One region of the Neobacillus sp. S1115 genome, then DNA from elsewhere that is predicted to be linked to it. Evidence: riboswitches for the same ligand, from Rfam matches in the RefSeq annotation. Region 1 holds a riboswitch; the other holds the start of a gene.
The links. Region 1 has a riboswitch for S-adenosylmethionine ahead of ACZ5B7_RS06845 (homoserine dehydrogenase). Riboswitches for the same ligand answer to the same signal wherever they lie in the genome.

Region 1 (4,204 bases):
ATACGAAGTTCGCGAGCGCGGGTCTGTGACCACCTGGCGCGACCGCCGCACTGATTTATATACAGATTGGAATTAAAACGAGGGAGGCCTTTTCATGTATCGCAGTGAATTTTACGTTTATGATCAGGACCGGCCGCTGCCGGTTTGTGTACGTAATTACACAATGGAGGACTTTGACCAGCTCATCGAAATCCAGTCCGAATGCTTCCCGCCTCCTTTTCCATCCGAGCTTTGGTGGAATGAAGAACAATTAACGAATCATGTGACACTGTTTCCGGAAGGGGCATTATGCGTTGAAATTAATGGTGAATTGGCGGGCTCCCTGACCGGAGTTTGTGTTGATTTGGACCCGTCTAATCACAGCCATACATGGGAAGAAGTGACTGACCACGGCTATATCCGCAACCATAATCCGAACGGCAACACCCTCTACATTGTCGATATCAGCGTCCGCCCAAAGTACCGCAAGCTGGGACTCGGAAAATTAATGATGCATGCCATGTACCATGTGGTCATTGAAAAAAGGTATGACCGTCTGCTTGGCGGCGGGCGGATGCCGGGCTATCATAAAGTGGCTGAAAAAATGACGCCGGAAGAGTATCTGGACGCTGTCATTAAAGGCGAGCTAAAAGACCCTGTCATCAGCTTTCTCCTTCGCTGCGGACGTGTGCCAATCGGTGTCGCCAGAAACTATTTAGAGGACGAAGAATCCCTTAACAATGCGGCATTAATGGAATGGAAGAACCCATTTAAATAATTTATAAGGGGAATCAGAACCAATGGAATTTAAACGCATTACCAATATTGAAGACCCCAATTTTAAAAAGCTTCATGATTTAATGGGACAGATTTTTCCACCGGAAGAGGTCCTAGATTATGAATTGTGGAAAGAACCGTTAGAAGACCCAAGTATCCGCGTATTCGTTGCTGTCGATCAGGACCAGGTCGTCGGTGCGACTGAGTACCGCTATTATCCTGACTGGAATATTGCGATGACCGACTTCACGATTATCAGCAAACCTGGCCTCTCGCTTGGCCGATTTTTAGCTGAAAATCGTCTGAAGGACTTAAAACAGCTTGCTGCCCAAAACGGTAAGGAGCTGTTCGGAATGTTTGCCGAAATCTATGACCCATACCGTGTAGAGCACCACGAATTTGGCGGCGTGAAGGTCATGGACCCGTACGTGCGCCGTGAGGTTCTGTCACATTTAGGCTATCAGCGCCTTGACCTTGCCTACGTGCACCCATCCTGGGAAAACAACGGGGAAGCGGTGTCTGGCCTTGATCTATGCTTCATGCCGATTAAGGAAGAAATCGCCGAAATTCCAGCATCACTTGTCAAAGACTTTCTAACTACCTATTATTCTGTGCTTTCCAATAAACCACAGGAATGGCTGGACATGGTTGAGAAATTAGCAGCAAAAGAAACGGTCGCCCTTTTGCCACTTTAATATTGACAACTCTTGAAAATTCAGATAATATACTTTTTATATATCTTTGGAAATTTAATGAAAAATCAAATAAATACTCTTATCCAGAGCGGCGGAGGGACTAGGCCCGATGAAGCCCGGCAACCTTCAAGGTATTCCTTGAAAAGGTGCTAATTCCTGCAGGTTATTTGTAGCCTGATAGATAAGAGGAGGAATAGAGCCCTCTTCTTATGAAGAGGGTTTTTATTTTTCAAAAAAATAAAGGGGTGGCAGACATGTCTGTAATTAAAGTGGCAATTCTCGGGTTCGGTACGGTAGGTGAAGGGGTTTATCGGACCATTCAATCACATAGCAATGAGCTGGCGGCAGAATTAGGGAAGGAAGTAGAGGTTGCTGCCGTCCTTGTTAGAAATAAGCAAAAGCCGCGGGATATTAGCGGGAATGTTCTGCTGACAACGGACTTCGAAGAAATTCTGCAATTGCCGAAGCTTGATGTCGTGATTGAATGCATCGTGGATAAAGACCCAACTTTTTCCTACTTAAGAAAAGCAATCCAACGGGGCTGCCACATCATTACAGCGAATAAGGAGATGTTTGCCCACCACGGGAATGAGCTTATCGAGTTGGCAGAACAGCATCAGGTGTCGGTTGGTTTTGAGGCGACAGTGGCCGGGGGGATTCCAGTCATTCAAACGCTTGGTCAGCTTTTAAAAATTAATCGTGTCCAGCGGATCCTGGGAATCCTCAATGGAACGTCCAATTTCATCTTGACCGAGATGCGGGAAAAGCGGCAGTCATTTGCCGAAAGCTTGCTGCGGGCGCAGGAAAATGGCTATGCCGAGGCGGATCCGACCAATGACGTGGAAGGCTATGATGCTTTTTATAAAACGATGATCTTAAGCAGGCTGGCATTTGGAGAAGAGCCTGACTGGCGTGATGTTGAACGGGTAGGGATTACGTCTATTACGAGTGAATTGATTGAAGCAGCGCAAAACTTAGGGTTAAGGTTTAAACATATTGCGAGCATCTGGAAGTCAGGCACCCGCATCCAGGCATCGGTGAAGCCGGTTCTGGTCGGCTCTGAGCACCCTTTTTACCATGTTGAGGGAGTAGAGAATGCGGTAAATGTAAAATCTGATATCGTTGGCGAAATCACCCTTCAAGGACCGGGCGCAGGCATGTACCCAACGGCTAGTGCCGTAATCGAGGATTTGGTCCACGTATGTCAAAGCCACGTGACGAAATCTAATTATTTGAAAACCTCAGGGGAGGACATTGAGTTGAAAAGTGAACACCAGAGGGAGTACTGGCTGGTCCAGGGTCTGGTCCAAAAATATGGCAGTCCCGCGATTACCCTGGTGGATGAAATCTCTGAGGGAATCTTTGTCCTAAAGGGTTCCAAAAAGGACATCGAGCAGCTTGCGCAAAGGCAACCATCGGTTCAATATTTTTCGATCCTGGGTAAGGAAGAATTCCTCGTGAGGGGTATTGAGGAAGCGAAGGCATTATAGGGTTGGATTGAGGGGCATCTTTATGTGATGCTCCTTTTGTTATGAATGGACATTCATTTATCCAGTGTTTTTTCCACATCTAAAGTCCTGTATTTATAGGTAGTCAACAATGTTATGCACATTATCCACAATTTTGAAAGCGGTTATCCACTGTTAGTTATTAACAGAAAAGCTGATTGTGAAAATCAGATTTTATAAGGGGTTAGCTGGTGTTGTCCACATTATTAACATTGTCCACAAAAGAGGAGGGGGAACGTGCTGTATTGCGTTCACAATCTCTTCATATATCTAACATTAATATGTTAAGAAACTGTGAAAGCCGTTGTTTTTTCAATAGCAGGAGAGTATATTAAAAGTGTAAAGAAGATAGTGAAGCAATTCACAAGGACTTCCTTACAAGACACAGCTAGCTGATCAATCCCTTTCTTAAGGGAATAACTTAAAGTTAAAATTGTGAAATACTTCACAAAAAGCTATGGAGATGATTATGATGAGATGGTACAAAACTCCTTACGCAGCAGTTGTTTGGACAGTATTACGGGTTTGGCTTGGATTACAATGGATTGAAGCAGGTTATCATAAGTTAACTGGTGGTTTCGATGCTACAGGGTTCCTAAAAGGAGCAATGGCGGCAGCAACTGGCGAACACCCTGCGGTTCAAGCATGGTATGCAGATTTCTTACAGCAATTCGCTATGCCTAACGTGGGAATTTTTAATACATTAATACCTTGGGGAGAAATGTTAGTCGGTCTTGGTTTAATCGTTGGTTTAGCCACAATCCCAGCCTTGATTGCCGGTGCATTTATGAACTTGAACTTTATGCTGGCAGGTACGACAAGCACGAACCCAATTCTTTATACAGCTGCGATGATTCTGTTATTCGCAGGTGCAGGAGCTTACTACTTCGGTCTTGACCGATATGCAGTTCCTTTTATCAAAGGCTATTTCAAAAAAGCTCATGTAAATGAAGTAAAAACGCAATAAGGCAGCACCAATTAATAATCGTTAACTCCCCCTTTAAATACATTAAAGAAGCAGGAATCCTGCTTCTTCTTTTTTTAGCTAAAAGTATAAATTCAACTACGCCTCATGAACCGTCCTCTTGGACTCCCCAATCGGCGAGTTTTCATTTATTATTTGCGATTTCTGACGCGCTGGTTTGCCGCATTTGCGCGCGCCATTGCTTCTAAATCAGCTCCATCAGCCATTTCCTTGGAGAATTCTACGTCCTGTCCATCTGATTTCATATTTTTCGGTACTTG
Region 2 (4,204 bases), 2.6 Mb from region 1:
TGTATAGGTGCTCCCCTAAAACTTTCTCTTAGTTCCATTTCAATTGAATAAATACTGTTTTCACCGTGGCCTAAAAGAATTAATGTATTGGGAATAAAATTAGCGACTTGCCGGCAAATTTCTGACCCAATCGATCCTCCAGCACCGGTTACTAGCACTGTTTTACCCGTGATGTTTTTTGAAATTGAGGTAATATCGAGCTCTATTGGCTCCCTTCCCAAAAGATCTTCAACCAGAACATCTCGAAATTGATTGACTGAAACCTTTCCAGTAACCAGGTCTTCTAGCATTGGAAGGATTTGCGTTTTTGCGGCCGTTTTTGCACATTCTTGAAAAATCACGTTTAATTGCTTTCGGCTAAGTGATGGAATAGCAATGACGATATTTTCAATTTTTAAATTTTGAACAGCCTGTTCTATCGAATCTACTCCCCCGACAACGGGAATCCCCAGAATATCAAGCTTTTGTTTTTTTGTGTCATCATCAATGAATCCCACTGGAAGAAGATTAGTGTCGCGGTTTTTTAATAACTGTCTTACAACCATTGTTCCTGCTTCCCCTGCTCCAATAATGAGTGTTCGATTTTTATGTTGATTTTTTATAATGAAGGAATCACGAAACATCCGCCAGCAAAATCTGGATCCGCCAATAAACAAAATATGAAGGGACCAAATAACAGCCAAGAGCCTGAAATCAACTTTATAGAAAAACAACTTCTGCAAAACAGCCGCCATGAAGATAGTAGATGAAACTACCTTTATAATAAGAATGGATTCCCCTATACTGGCATATTGCCAGGCTTTTTTATAAAGCTTAAAGATAAATGAAAAAGTATGATGACTTAATAAAATGGCAATTGAGGTAAATAAATTCAAGACGGTGAACACATTTGTTGTTGCATCAACCAGAAATCGGCTAAAAAAGATAACACTAATGACGATACAAGAATCAACCAAAAAAAATATAGACAGTCTCTGTCGGTAGGTCATAATCCCCCCCCTTTTTTAGGTGCAATTTAATAACATGTTCATGCTGATTATTAAATTAAAGCTTTTGATTAGAAGAGTTCTTGAATCCCGCCTAAGCAAAAGCTTTAATGGTAAAACAGGGCATCCAACCCCCCCTCACATCACACTCTCGACGACAAGCGTCTAAGGTTTTTCTCAACCCACAGCATGACCGAGTGTCTCCATTGATAGTGGTAAGGAGACATCACCCATTATTAATAGAAAACTCTATTGTTTGTTAGATAAAAAATATGTGCTATATAAAGAACGTATTAATTAAAAAAATACCAATAACATAAATTAGTTAATTTTACCTAAAACTTTTTTCCTAACTTTTATTAATATAAATTCCTCTTTTAATATTAACATTATAACAAACGGACTGTTCTTGGTAAAGAACAATCAAGGGTGAAATTTTTCGACTCACTTTTTTATTGAAATATCCAAAAAATATTTACTCCAATTCTATATATTGTACGGCCTTTAACCTCTTCTTTATGAAAATCAAGTAAAAATAATGTACAACTCTCTTTTGATTCGTTCTTTAAAAAGAATAAAATGTAAGTTATAATATTCTCAACTGTGAAAAAATAATTAATTTACTTATTCAATAAATTCCACCTTCCAATACCAAAGTTCTTAGAAACCTATCTATTTAGATTAATTTATCCTCTAAATCTTATAACCAAGTCTTTTGGCGTTCTTCATCGTTTCAATCAAAATTAATTATTCTTAGTTTCTTTCAGGCCTTTTCCTGGAACAAACAAATCAATTGAAATTTAGGGAATAAGGGAGATTACTATGATTGGTGAACGAATAAAAAAATTACGAAAACAAAAAAACTTTTCGATAACTGAGCTTGCTGAACTCGCGAACGTCTCAAAATCATATCTAAGTTATATCGAGCGGAACCTTAATAAAAACCCATCCATCTATTTTTTACAAAAAGTAGCAAGGCCTTTAGATGTCACTATAGAATATTTGCTGACCGGACTTGATAATGATGATTTCCCCCCCGGCGAAAATGAACTGGACGAAGAATGGAAGAAAATTATTGAAAAGGCAATTGAAGACGGAATAAATAAAGATGATTTCCGAGAATACATTAACTATATTAAATTCAAAATCTGGGAAAAAAATCAATAAAACGCTTACTTCAACAACTTAAACAAGAAATAAAGAAAATACATTGACACCATGCATTTAGTGTAGTAAATTTTATAAATAGTCAAAATATTAATATGTTCTTATCAAGAGAGGTTGAGGGAAGGGCCCGGTGACACCTCAGCAACCTTCAATGTCTTTTACATTGAAACGGTGCTAAGTCCTGCAAATTGTTACTAATTTGCGAGATAAGAAGAGTGACAGATGTATTGTACATGCAAAGGTCTTCTTCTTATAGAAGGCCTTTTTTTAATATCAAAAAGGAGTGTAGACAACAATGTATAAAATCGATACTAAGCTTGCTCAAATTGGGAACCGTAGTGAAACTACAACAGGAACTGTTAATCCCCCAGTCTATTTTTCAACTGCATTCCGGCACGAGGGGATTGGACAATCCACAGGATTTGATTATATTCGAACCGGAAATCCAACACGTCAGCTCCTTGAGAAAACTATCGCCGATTTAGAAGGCGGAGACCAAGGCTTTGCCTGCAGTTCTGGAATGGGGGCCATTTTAACGATTCTTTCCTTATTTCAGTCTGGTGATGAATGGCTGGTTAGCGAGGATTTATATGGCGGAACCTACCGTTTGCTCGAAAAAGGCTTTCAAAAGTGGGGCTTGAAAAGCCAATATGTAAATACCTGTTGTCCTGAAGAGGTTGAAAACAACATTACACCAAATACAAAAGCAATCTTCTTGGAGACACCAACTAATCCGCTTATGCAGGAAGCTGATATTGCCGCCATTGCAAAAATTGCCAAAGCGCATGACATTTTGTTAATTGTGGACAACACTTTCTATACCCCTCTTCTGCAGCAGCCGATTGCACTTGGTGCAGATATCGTGATTCATAGTGCAACGAAATACCTTGGAGGCCACAATGATGTTCTAGCTGGACTGATTGTCGCGAAGGGTAAGGAACTTTGTGAGGCATTGGCCTTCCATCATAACGGTGCAGGTGCCGTTTTAAGCCCCTTCGATTCCTGGTTGTTAATGCGCGGGATGAAAACATTGTCGCTCCGTATGGAACGGCATGAGAAAAACGCTAAGGCTGTTGTTGAGTTTCTTTCTAATAGCGATGCGGTGACAGATGTCCTTTACCCAGGAAGAGGCGGAATGGTTTCTTTCCGTATTAAAGATGAAACGTGGGTAAATCCGTTCCTGCAAAACATAAAACTGATTTCGTTTGCTGAAAGCCTTGGCGGAACTGAAAGCTTTATCACGTATCCGGCGACTCAGACCCACGCTGATATCCCGGAAGAAATCCGAATTGCACAAGGTGTCTGTAACCGTCTACTGCGTTTTTCTGTAGGAATTGAAGATGCAGGAGATATCATTTTTGACTTAGAGCAAGCTTTTGCCAAATTAGTTGAAGGAGTGAATGTGTGATGGAACACGAAGAATTTAGTTTTGAAACGAGACTTCTTCATAATCGGCATAAAATGGATGCACAAACAGGAGCAGTCAGTGTCCCGATCCAGCATGCATCCACCTTTCATCAGTTTGAAATTGATAGTTTCGGAAAATATGACTATGCCCGCAGCTTAAACCCAACTCGTGAAGCTCTCGAGGATATCATTGCGGAACTCGAAGGCGGAATCCGCGGGTTTGCCTTCTCTTCTGGGATGGCCGCCATTTCCACCGCCTTCCTGTTGCTATCCTCCGGAGACCACGTTGTTATTACAGAGGATGTATACGGCGGTACTTACCGAATGGTCACTGAAGTTCTAACACGCTTCGGAATTGAGCATACCTTTGTTGATATGACTGATTTTGATCAGGTTAAGCAAGCCATTAGGCCAAATACAAAAGCATTTTATGTAGAAACACCATCTAACCCATTATTGAAGGTGACCGATATTCAGGCCATCAGCCAATTAGCAAAGGCACATAACGCCCTGACTTTTGTTGATAACACCTTCCTAACCCCAGCCCTGCAAAAGCCATTGGAACTTGGCGCCGATGTGGTCCTTCACAGTGCCACCAAATTCTTATCTGGCCACAGTGACGTTGTCGCGGGTCTAGCGGTAGT

Region 2: it holds a riboswitch for S-adenosylmethionine, as region 1 does, so the genes downstream of both, ACZ5B7_RS25060 (methionine biosynthesis PLP-dependent protein) here and ACZ5B7_RS06845 (homoserine dehydrogenase) in region 1, are expected to answer to the same signal.

Annotation. Positions count from the first base shown of each region.
Region 1 is NZ_AP038275.1:1,408,677-1,412,880, forward strand. Features, by position in the region: gene ACZ5B7_RS06830 (carbon-nitrogen hydrolase family protein) at 1-76, shown strand, start outside; gene ACZ5B7_RS06835 (GNAT family N-acetyltransferase) at 95-757, shown strand; gene ACZ5B7_RS06840 (GNAT family N-acetyltransferase) at 780-1,451, shown strand; SAM riboswitch class I at 1,528-1,639, shown strand; gene ACZ5B7_RS06845 (homoserine dehydrogenase) at 1,706-2,941, shown strand; gene ACZ5B7_RS06850 (DoxX family protein) at 3,432-3,926, shown strand; gene ACZ5B7_RS06855 (YfhD family protein) at 4,076-4,204, opposite strand, start outside.
Region 2 is NZ_AP038275.1:5,099,447-5,103,650, forward strand. Features, by position in the region: gene ACZ5B7_RS25050 (polysaccharide biosynthesis protein) at 1-989, opposite strand, end outside; gene ACZ5B7_RS25055 (helix-turn-helix domain-containing protein) at 1,809-2,153, shown strand; SAM riboswitch class I at 2,252-2,366, shown strand; gene ACZ5B7_RS25060 (methionine biosynthesis PLP-dependent protein) at 2,449-3,561, shown strand; gene metC (cystathionine beta-lyase) at 3,561-4,204, shown strand, end outside.